Regions from separate parts of the Streptomyces sp. NPDC002055 genome, predicted to be linked through region 1. Evidence: riboswitches for the same ligand, from Rfam matches in the RefSeq annotation. Region 1 holds a riboswitch; the other holds the start of a gene.
What was found. Region 1 has a riboswitch for S-adenosylmethionine ahead of ABT112_RS14980 (aminotransferase class V-fold PLP-dependent enzyme). Riboswitches for the same ligand answer to the same signal wherever they lie in the genome.
Positions count from the first base shown of each region.

Region 2: another riboswitch for S-adenosylmethionine. It lies ahead of thrC (threonine synthase); the one in region 1 lies ahead of ABT112_RS14980 (aminotransferase class V-fold PLP-dependent enzyme).

Region 1 covers NZ_JBEOXS010000020.1:45,739-49,138, forward strand. The annotation lists gene trpD (anthranilate phosphoribosyltransferase) at 1-885, shown strand, start outside; SAM riboswitch class IV at 1,173-1,290, shown strand; gene ABT112_RS14980 (aminotransferase class V-fold PLP-dependent enzyme) at 1,485-3,008, shown strand; gene ABT112_RS14985 (Lrp/AsnC family transcriptional regulator) at 3,176-3,400, opposite strand, start outside.
Region 2 covers NZ_JBEOXS010000071.1:5,837-9,236, reverse strand. The annotation lists gene ABT112_RS30085 (MoaD/ThiS family protein) at 197-475, opposite strand; gene thrC (threonine synthase) at 472-1,788, opposite strand; SAM riboswitch class I at 1,806-1,947, opposite strand; gene ABT112_RS30075 (glucosyl-3-phosphoglycerate synthase) at 2,147-3,130, shown strand; gene ABT112_RS30070 (alpha,alpha-trehalose-phosphate synthase (UDP-forming)) at 3,355-3,400, shown strand, end outside.

The DNA.
Region 1 (3,400 bases):
GCCAAGGGGGAGACCGTCGCCGAGGTCTCCGGCCTGGTGCGGACCATGTACGAGCACGCCAACCTCATCGAGGTGCCGGGGCCCAGCGTCGACATCGTGGGCACCGGCGGGGACCGTTCCAAGACGGTGAACATCTCCACCATGTCGGCCGTCGTCGTCGCCGGCACGGGCGCCAAGGTCGTCAAGCACGGCAACCGCGCCTCCTCCTCGGCGAGCGGCGCCTCGGACGTACTGGAGAAGCTCGGCGTCAATCTGGACCTCTCGCCGCGGCGGGTCGTCGAGGTCGCCGAAGAGGCCGGCATCACCTTCTGCTTCGCCGTCAAGTTCCACCCCGCGCTGCGCCATGTCGCGCCGGCCCGGCGCGAACTGGGCATCCCCACCACGTTCAACATCCTCGGGCCGCTGACCAACCCCGCCCGGGTGCGGGCCCAGGCCACCGGCGTGGCCGACGCCCGGATGGCGCCGATCGTGGCCGGGGTGCTCGCCGAACGCGGCACCTCCGCCCTGGTCTTCCGCGGTGACGACGGGCTGGACGAGCTCACCACCACCGCCACCTCCCGGGTCTGGGTCGTCCGCGACGGCTCGGTGCGGGAGGAGGCCTTCGACCCGCGCGACGTGGGCATCCCGATCGTCCCGGTGGATGCCCTGCGCGGCGCGGACGCCTCGTACAACGCCGATGTGGCCCGCCGTCTGCTGGCCGGCGAGGAGGGCCCGGTACGGGACGCGGTGCTGCTCAACTCCGCCGCGGCCCTGGTCGCCCTGCGGCCCACCGACGCCCCGCTGACCGAGCAGATCGCGGCGGGCATCGAGAAGGCCGCGGACTCGGTCGACACGGGCGCGGCGCGGCGCACGCTGGAGCGCTGGGTCGGCGCCAGCAACGGGTAGCCGTCCGCCGCCGGTTCGCCGGTGGTGACGCAGGGGGTCCGGGCTCGTCCCGGGCCCCTGTGGGTTTCTCGGGGGCGTGGGGGCCGGGGGCCGCCGGGGGGAGGGCCGGCGCTGTGCGGGCGGCGCTGGGTGGAGTGCTGTGGCCCGGGTGCTGCTGCCCGCGGGGTGCCGCTGTGGGTGGGCGGGCGCGGATTCGGGGCGGGGGTGCCGTCCCACCGGACCGGGATGCCGTCCCGCCATGCGGACACGGTGGTGCCCGCGGGTGATCACCTGCCATACTCGCTCCAGGTCACGAGTGACAGCGACACAGGCCCCGGCCCGCTGTCCGGCAACCCTCCGTCCGTGGCGGGGTGCCCCGGGTGATGACCAGGCCGCAGTCAGCAAGGTCTGCGGCAAGCGCGGACCCCTCGCGATCCAGGGGTCCTGGTTGTCGAGGGAGATCTCGCGTGAGCAAGCGAATGCGCTAGGGCCGAAGGCCCCGTTTCCATCACCCTCCGTGCGGTGCCGTCCGCATGTCGAGGCCTTTCCGCACTCCGTCCGCTGTCCGGGCCGGGTGCGTCGACGCAGCCATTCCGCCGTTCCCACCGGGAGACTCCGCCATGTCCGTGCGCCCTGCCGCCGCCACGACCGCCACTGCCACGACTGCCGCTGCCACGACCGCCTCTGCCGCGACCGCGACCGCGACCGCGACCGCCACCGGCCTCCGCGCCGATTCCGTGCGCGCCGGGGCGAGTTCGGCCGATGACGCGGCCTCCCCCGAGGCCGCCTGTCCCACCGGCCCGCTGCCCGTCCTCGGCCGGGACGTCCTCGTCCCGCTGGTCACCGGGGGAGAGGTGGAGTACGCGGCGCTCGACTACGGGGCCAGCGCCCCCGCCCTCCAGCGGGTCTGGGACGACGTCGCCGCCTACGCGCCCTACTACGGCAGCGTGCACCGCGGTGCCGGCTACCTCTCGCAGCTGTCCACCGACCTCTTCGAGAACAGCCGCGCCACGGTCGCCGGCTTCCTCGGCTGCCGCGAGGACGACCAGGTCGTCTTCACCCGGTCCACCACCGACTCGCTCAACCTGCTCGCCGCCGCCCTGCCGCGGAACACCCGGGTGTTCGTGTTCGAGACCGAGCACCACGCCTCGCTGCTGCCCTGGCAGCAGCGCGAGGGCATCACCGTCACCTGCCTCGACGCGCCCCGCACCCCGGCCCAGGCCGTCGAGACCCTGGAGCGGGCGCTCGCCGACCGGGAGCCGTACGGCCCGGCGCTGGTGTGCGTGACCGGCGCGTCCAACGTCACCGGTGAGCTCTGGCCGGTCCGCGCACTGGCGGCGGCGGCCCATGCGCACGGCGCGCGGATCGTCCTGGACGCCGCACAACTCGCCCCGCACCACCCCGTGGACATCGATGCGCTGGACGTCGACTGGGTCGCCTTCTCCGGGCACAAGCTCTACGCGCCGTTCGGCTCCGGTGTGCTCGCCGGCCGGGCCGACTGGCTGCGTTCCGCCGAGCCCTACCTCGCCGGCGGCGGCGCGAGCCGTACGGTCTCCCGGCGCGCCGACGGCGGCGTGGACGTCGAGTGGCACACCACCGCGGCCCGGCACGAGGCCGGTTCGCCGAACGTCATCGGTGTCCACGCCATCGCCTCCGCCTGCAAGGCGCTGTCCGAGGCGGGCTTCGACTCCCTCGTCGAGCGGGAGCAGCGGCTCGTCGCCCGCCTCCGCGCGGGGCTGGCGGAGGTGCCCCAGGTGAAGGTGCTGTCGCTGTTCGGCGACGACGCCCCCCGCGTCGGCGTGCTCTCCTTCGTGGTGGAGGGCTGGAACAGCTCGCACTTCGCGGCCGCCCTCTCCGCCGAGTACGGCATCGGGGTGCGCGACGGCCTCTTCTGCGCCCACCCCCTGGTCCGGACCCTGCTCGGCGGCGCGGCCGACGAACCGGGCGAGTGCGGGGCGCCGGACGCGGCACCGGGGGAGCGGTCCCTCAACGCCATCCGCGTCAGCTTCGGCGCCGGCACCCCCGACGAGCACATCGACCGCTTCGTCGGCGCGGTGAAGGAGCTGGTCCACGATGGTGCGCGGTGGAGCTACCGCACCGAGGACGGCCGCTGCGTCCCGGACCGGAACGCCGGGGCGGCCTGACACGGGAACCCCGGGCCGGCCTGACACCGGGGTGCCCTGCCGGACCGCGCCGGGGCGCCCGTACCGGACCGCGGCCGGGCCCGTCGCTCACCGGGGCGGCGGGCCGGGCCGCGTATGCCGGGCCGCGTACGCCGGGACAGTGCGGGACAGGGGGTGTGCGGGCGGAGTTACGCGTCGAGACCGATCGCGAAGGCGGCTTCCAGGTCGTGCTGGGAGTACGTGCGGAAGGCGACGTGGGTGTCGGTCCCGGCAACCCCGGGGATCTTGCTGATCCGGCCCGGGATCACATCCGCCAGATCGTCGTGGCGCGCCACCCGGACCATGGCCACCAGGTCGTAGGTACCGGTGACCGAATAGACCTCGCTGACCCCCTCCAGAGCGGCGATGGACTC
Region 2 (3,400 bases), on a different contig from region 1:
GTCAGACAAACGGGCATCAACGCGACAAATCGCGCGCACACTTCGGGCACATCTTGTCGCGTTCTCATATGCGTTCGGCAGAGCTGCCGGTGGGGGATCGCTCAACTGTACCGCGATCAACCACACAGAATGGCCCCCTCCGTTTCTCTTACGGAAGGGGCCATTCCTATTTACGCAAGGTTCCTGCGTTTATGGTTCAGCAGCCGCCGGCGACCGCCGGAATGATCGATACACCCGCGCCGTCCGGCGTGGCCGTCTCCAGGCCCTCGCTGAAACGCACGTCGTCGTCATTCACATAGACATTCACGAATCGACGCAGCTTGCCGGTGTCGTCGAGCACCCGGGCACCGATGCCCTGGTGGTTCTTCTCCAGGTCCGCGAGCACCTCGCCGAGAGTCGCGCCCTCGGCGGGCACCTCGGCCCGGCCACCGGTGTACGTACGCAGGATCGTGGGGATTCGAACGTTGACGCTCATGCGAGGCCTGCCTCTCGGAACGAGTCAAGGGTGGGGCGGATGGTCGCGGACGGGCCCGTCGTCGGAGCCACGGCGTCCAGGGTCTTGAGGCCGTCACCGGTGTTCAGCACCACGGTCTCCTCGGCCGGGTCGATCCGCCCGGCCTCGATCAGCTTCCGCAGCACGCCCACCGTCACACCGCCCGCGGTCTCCGCGAAGATGCCCTCGGTGCGCGCCAGCAGCTTGATCGCGTCGACGACCTGCTCGTCGTTCACGTCCTCCACGGCGCCGCCGGTGCGGCGGCAGATGTCGAGCACGTACGGGCCGTCGGCCGGGTTGCCGATGGCGAGCGACTTGGCGATCGTGTCCGGCTTCACCGGGCGGACCACGTCGTGGCCGTCCTTGAAGGCCCGGGAGACCGGGGAGCAGCCCTCGGCCTGGGCGCCGAAGATCTTGTACGGCTTGTCCTCCACCAGACCGATGGCGATGAGCTCCTTCAGCGCCTTGTCGATCTTGGTGAGCTGGGAGCCGGAGGCGATCGGGATCACGATGTTGTCCGGGATCCGCCAGCCGAGCTGCTCGCAGATCTCGTACGCCAGCGTCTTCGAGCCCTCGCCGTAGTACGGGCGCAGGTTGACGTTGACGAAGCCCCAGCCCTCGCCGATCGGGTCGCCGATCAGCTCGCTGCAGAAGCGGTTGACGTCGTCGTACGTGCCCTCGATGCCGACCAGGTCGCCGCCGTAGACCGCGGCCATGACGACCTTGCCCGCCTCCAGGTCGTGCGGGATGAACACGCACGACCGGAAACCGGAGCGGGCCGCCGCGGCGCCGACGGCGCCGGCCAGGTTGCCGGTGGAGGAGCAGGACAGCGTGGTGAAGCCGAAGGTGCGGGCCGCCTCCACCGCGATGGCGACCACCCGGTCCTTGAAGGAGTGCGTCGGGTTGCCCGAGTCGTCCTTCACGTGCAGGCCGCCGGTGACGCCCAGCTCACGGGCGAGGTTGTCGGCCCGGACCAGCTTGGTGAAGCCCGGGTTCAGATTCGGCTTGTCGGCGACGTCGGCGGGGACCGGCAGCAGCGGCGCGTAGCGCCAGATGTTGTCCGGACCGGCCTCGATGCGCTTCCGCAGGCCCTCGGGGTCGCCGCTCGGCAGGTCGTACGCGACCTCGAGCGGCCCGAAACACACCTCGCACGCGAAGATCGGGCCGAGGGCGAAACGCTCACCGCACTCGCGGCAGGACAGCGCGGTGGCGGGGCCGAGAGCGACGGGGGTGGAACCGGAGGTGGCGTCCTGGGAATCCGCGGACGAAGTGGCGGTAGCAGCTTGCACAGCCATGGAGGCGAGGCCCTTTCTCCTCATCTTCCTCGCGACGTACTTCGCCACGAGACGGAATTGGCACCTTCCCGAGCCGGGAGCCTCGCGTCTTGAGACGAGACCGGCCGGAGGGTTGCCGGGGCTTCAACGGGCCGTTCCCTCTGCCCCTCTGGATGAGCGGTATGGCGCCGGGCGGGGCCCGGTGCGTTTGTCCGCGGCAGGCCACCCCGACATGAAGTGGACTCCCGCGTTGTTCAAGACTGTAACCGACGGCCCCCACAGTTGAGATAGTCGTCCGAACCGCGAGACGGATCACAGCGGGCCACCGCCCCGGTCACCCGCGGGCCGCCCCGCGACCACACCAGGGAGACGAAAACACGTGCTGGAAGAGGTGGAGCGCTGGCTGGAGCACCGCTCCTGGTCGGCCGCCGACCGGCCGCTGAGCCGGCTCCTCGCCGCGAAGCAGGCGGCAGGCCCGTCCGGAACGGTCAGCGTGGTGCTCCCCGCCCTCGACGAGGAGGCCACGATCGGGCCGATCGTCGAGACCGTCCGGCGCGAGCTGATGAGCCCGGAGGTCCCGCTCGTCGACGAGCTGATCGTGATCGACTCCGGCTCCGCCGACCGCACCGCCGCGGTCGCCGCCGCCGCCGGAGCCCGCGTCGTCCACCGCGACACGGTGCTGCCCCGGCTGCCCGCCCTGCCCGGCAAGGGCGAGGTGCTGTGGCGCTCGCTGCTGGTCACCCGCGGCGAGATCGTCTGCTTCGTCGACGCCGACCTGCGCGACTTCTCCGCCCGCTTCGTCTCCGGCATCGTCGGGCCGCTGCTCACCGACCCGGGCCTGCACCTGGTCAAGGCCATGTACGACCGGCCGCTCGGCGACACCGGCGACCGCGGCGGCCGGGTCACCGAACTCGTCGCCCGCCCCCTGCTCAACCTGCACTGGCCGCGGCTCGCCGGCTTCGTGCAGCCCCTCGGCGGGGAGTACGCGGCCCGCCGCTCCCTGCTGGAGCGGCTGCCCTTCCCCGTCGGCTACGGGATCGAGCTGGGCATGCTGGTGGACGCGCTGGACCTCGCCGGGCTCGACGCGCTGGCCCAGGTCGACGTCGGCGTGCGGCGCCACCGCCACCAGGACGGGCAGGCGCTCGGCCGGATGGCCGCCACGATCTACCGGACGGCCCAGGCCCGGCTGGCCCGCGGCCACCTCGTACGGCCCGTGCTCACCCAGTTCGACCGGGGTGCGGAGGGCGGGTTCACGCCGTCCGTGCACGAGGTGGCGGCCGAGGAACGCCCGCCGGTGATCACCGTTCCGGAGTACCGGGAGGTGCGCGCCCGGGAGGCCGCGGGGCGGGGGCGGGTGGCCTGACCGGCGCGGGGGCGGGTGGCCTGACCGGCGCGGCTCCCCGGGTCCGCGCCCCCGCGGGCCCCGGGCGCTCCGCGGGTGCGCCGGAGCACCCCGGACGGGCGCGGCCGGCGAGCGCTCCGTACCGGCGCCGCGACGCTCCGTACCGGCCTCCGGTGGCCCCTCCGGGTGACAAACCGCCCCTGTCCGCACGTTTGAGCGGATCTTTCGCGGGCTAGGCTCGCGACATGGTCGCAGAGCAGGCTGCCGAGGTACTCGTCGCGTCCAACCGCG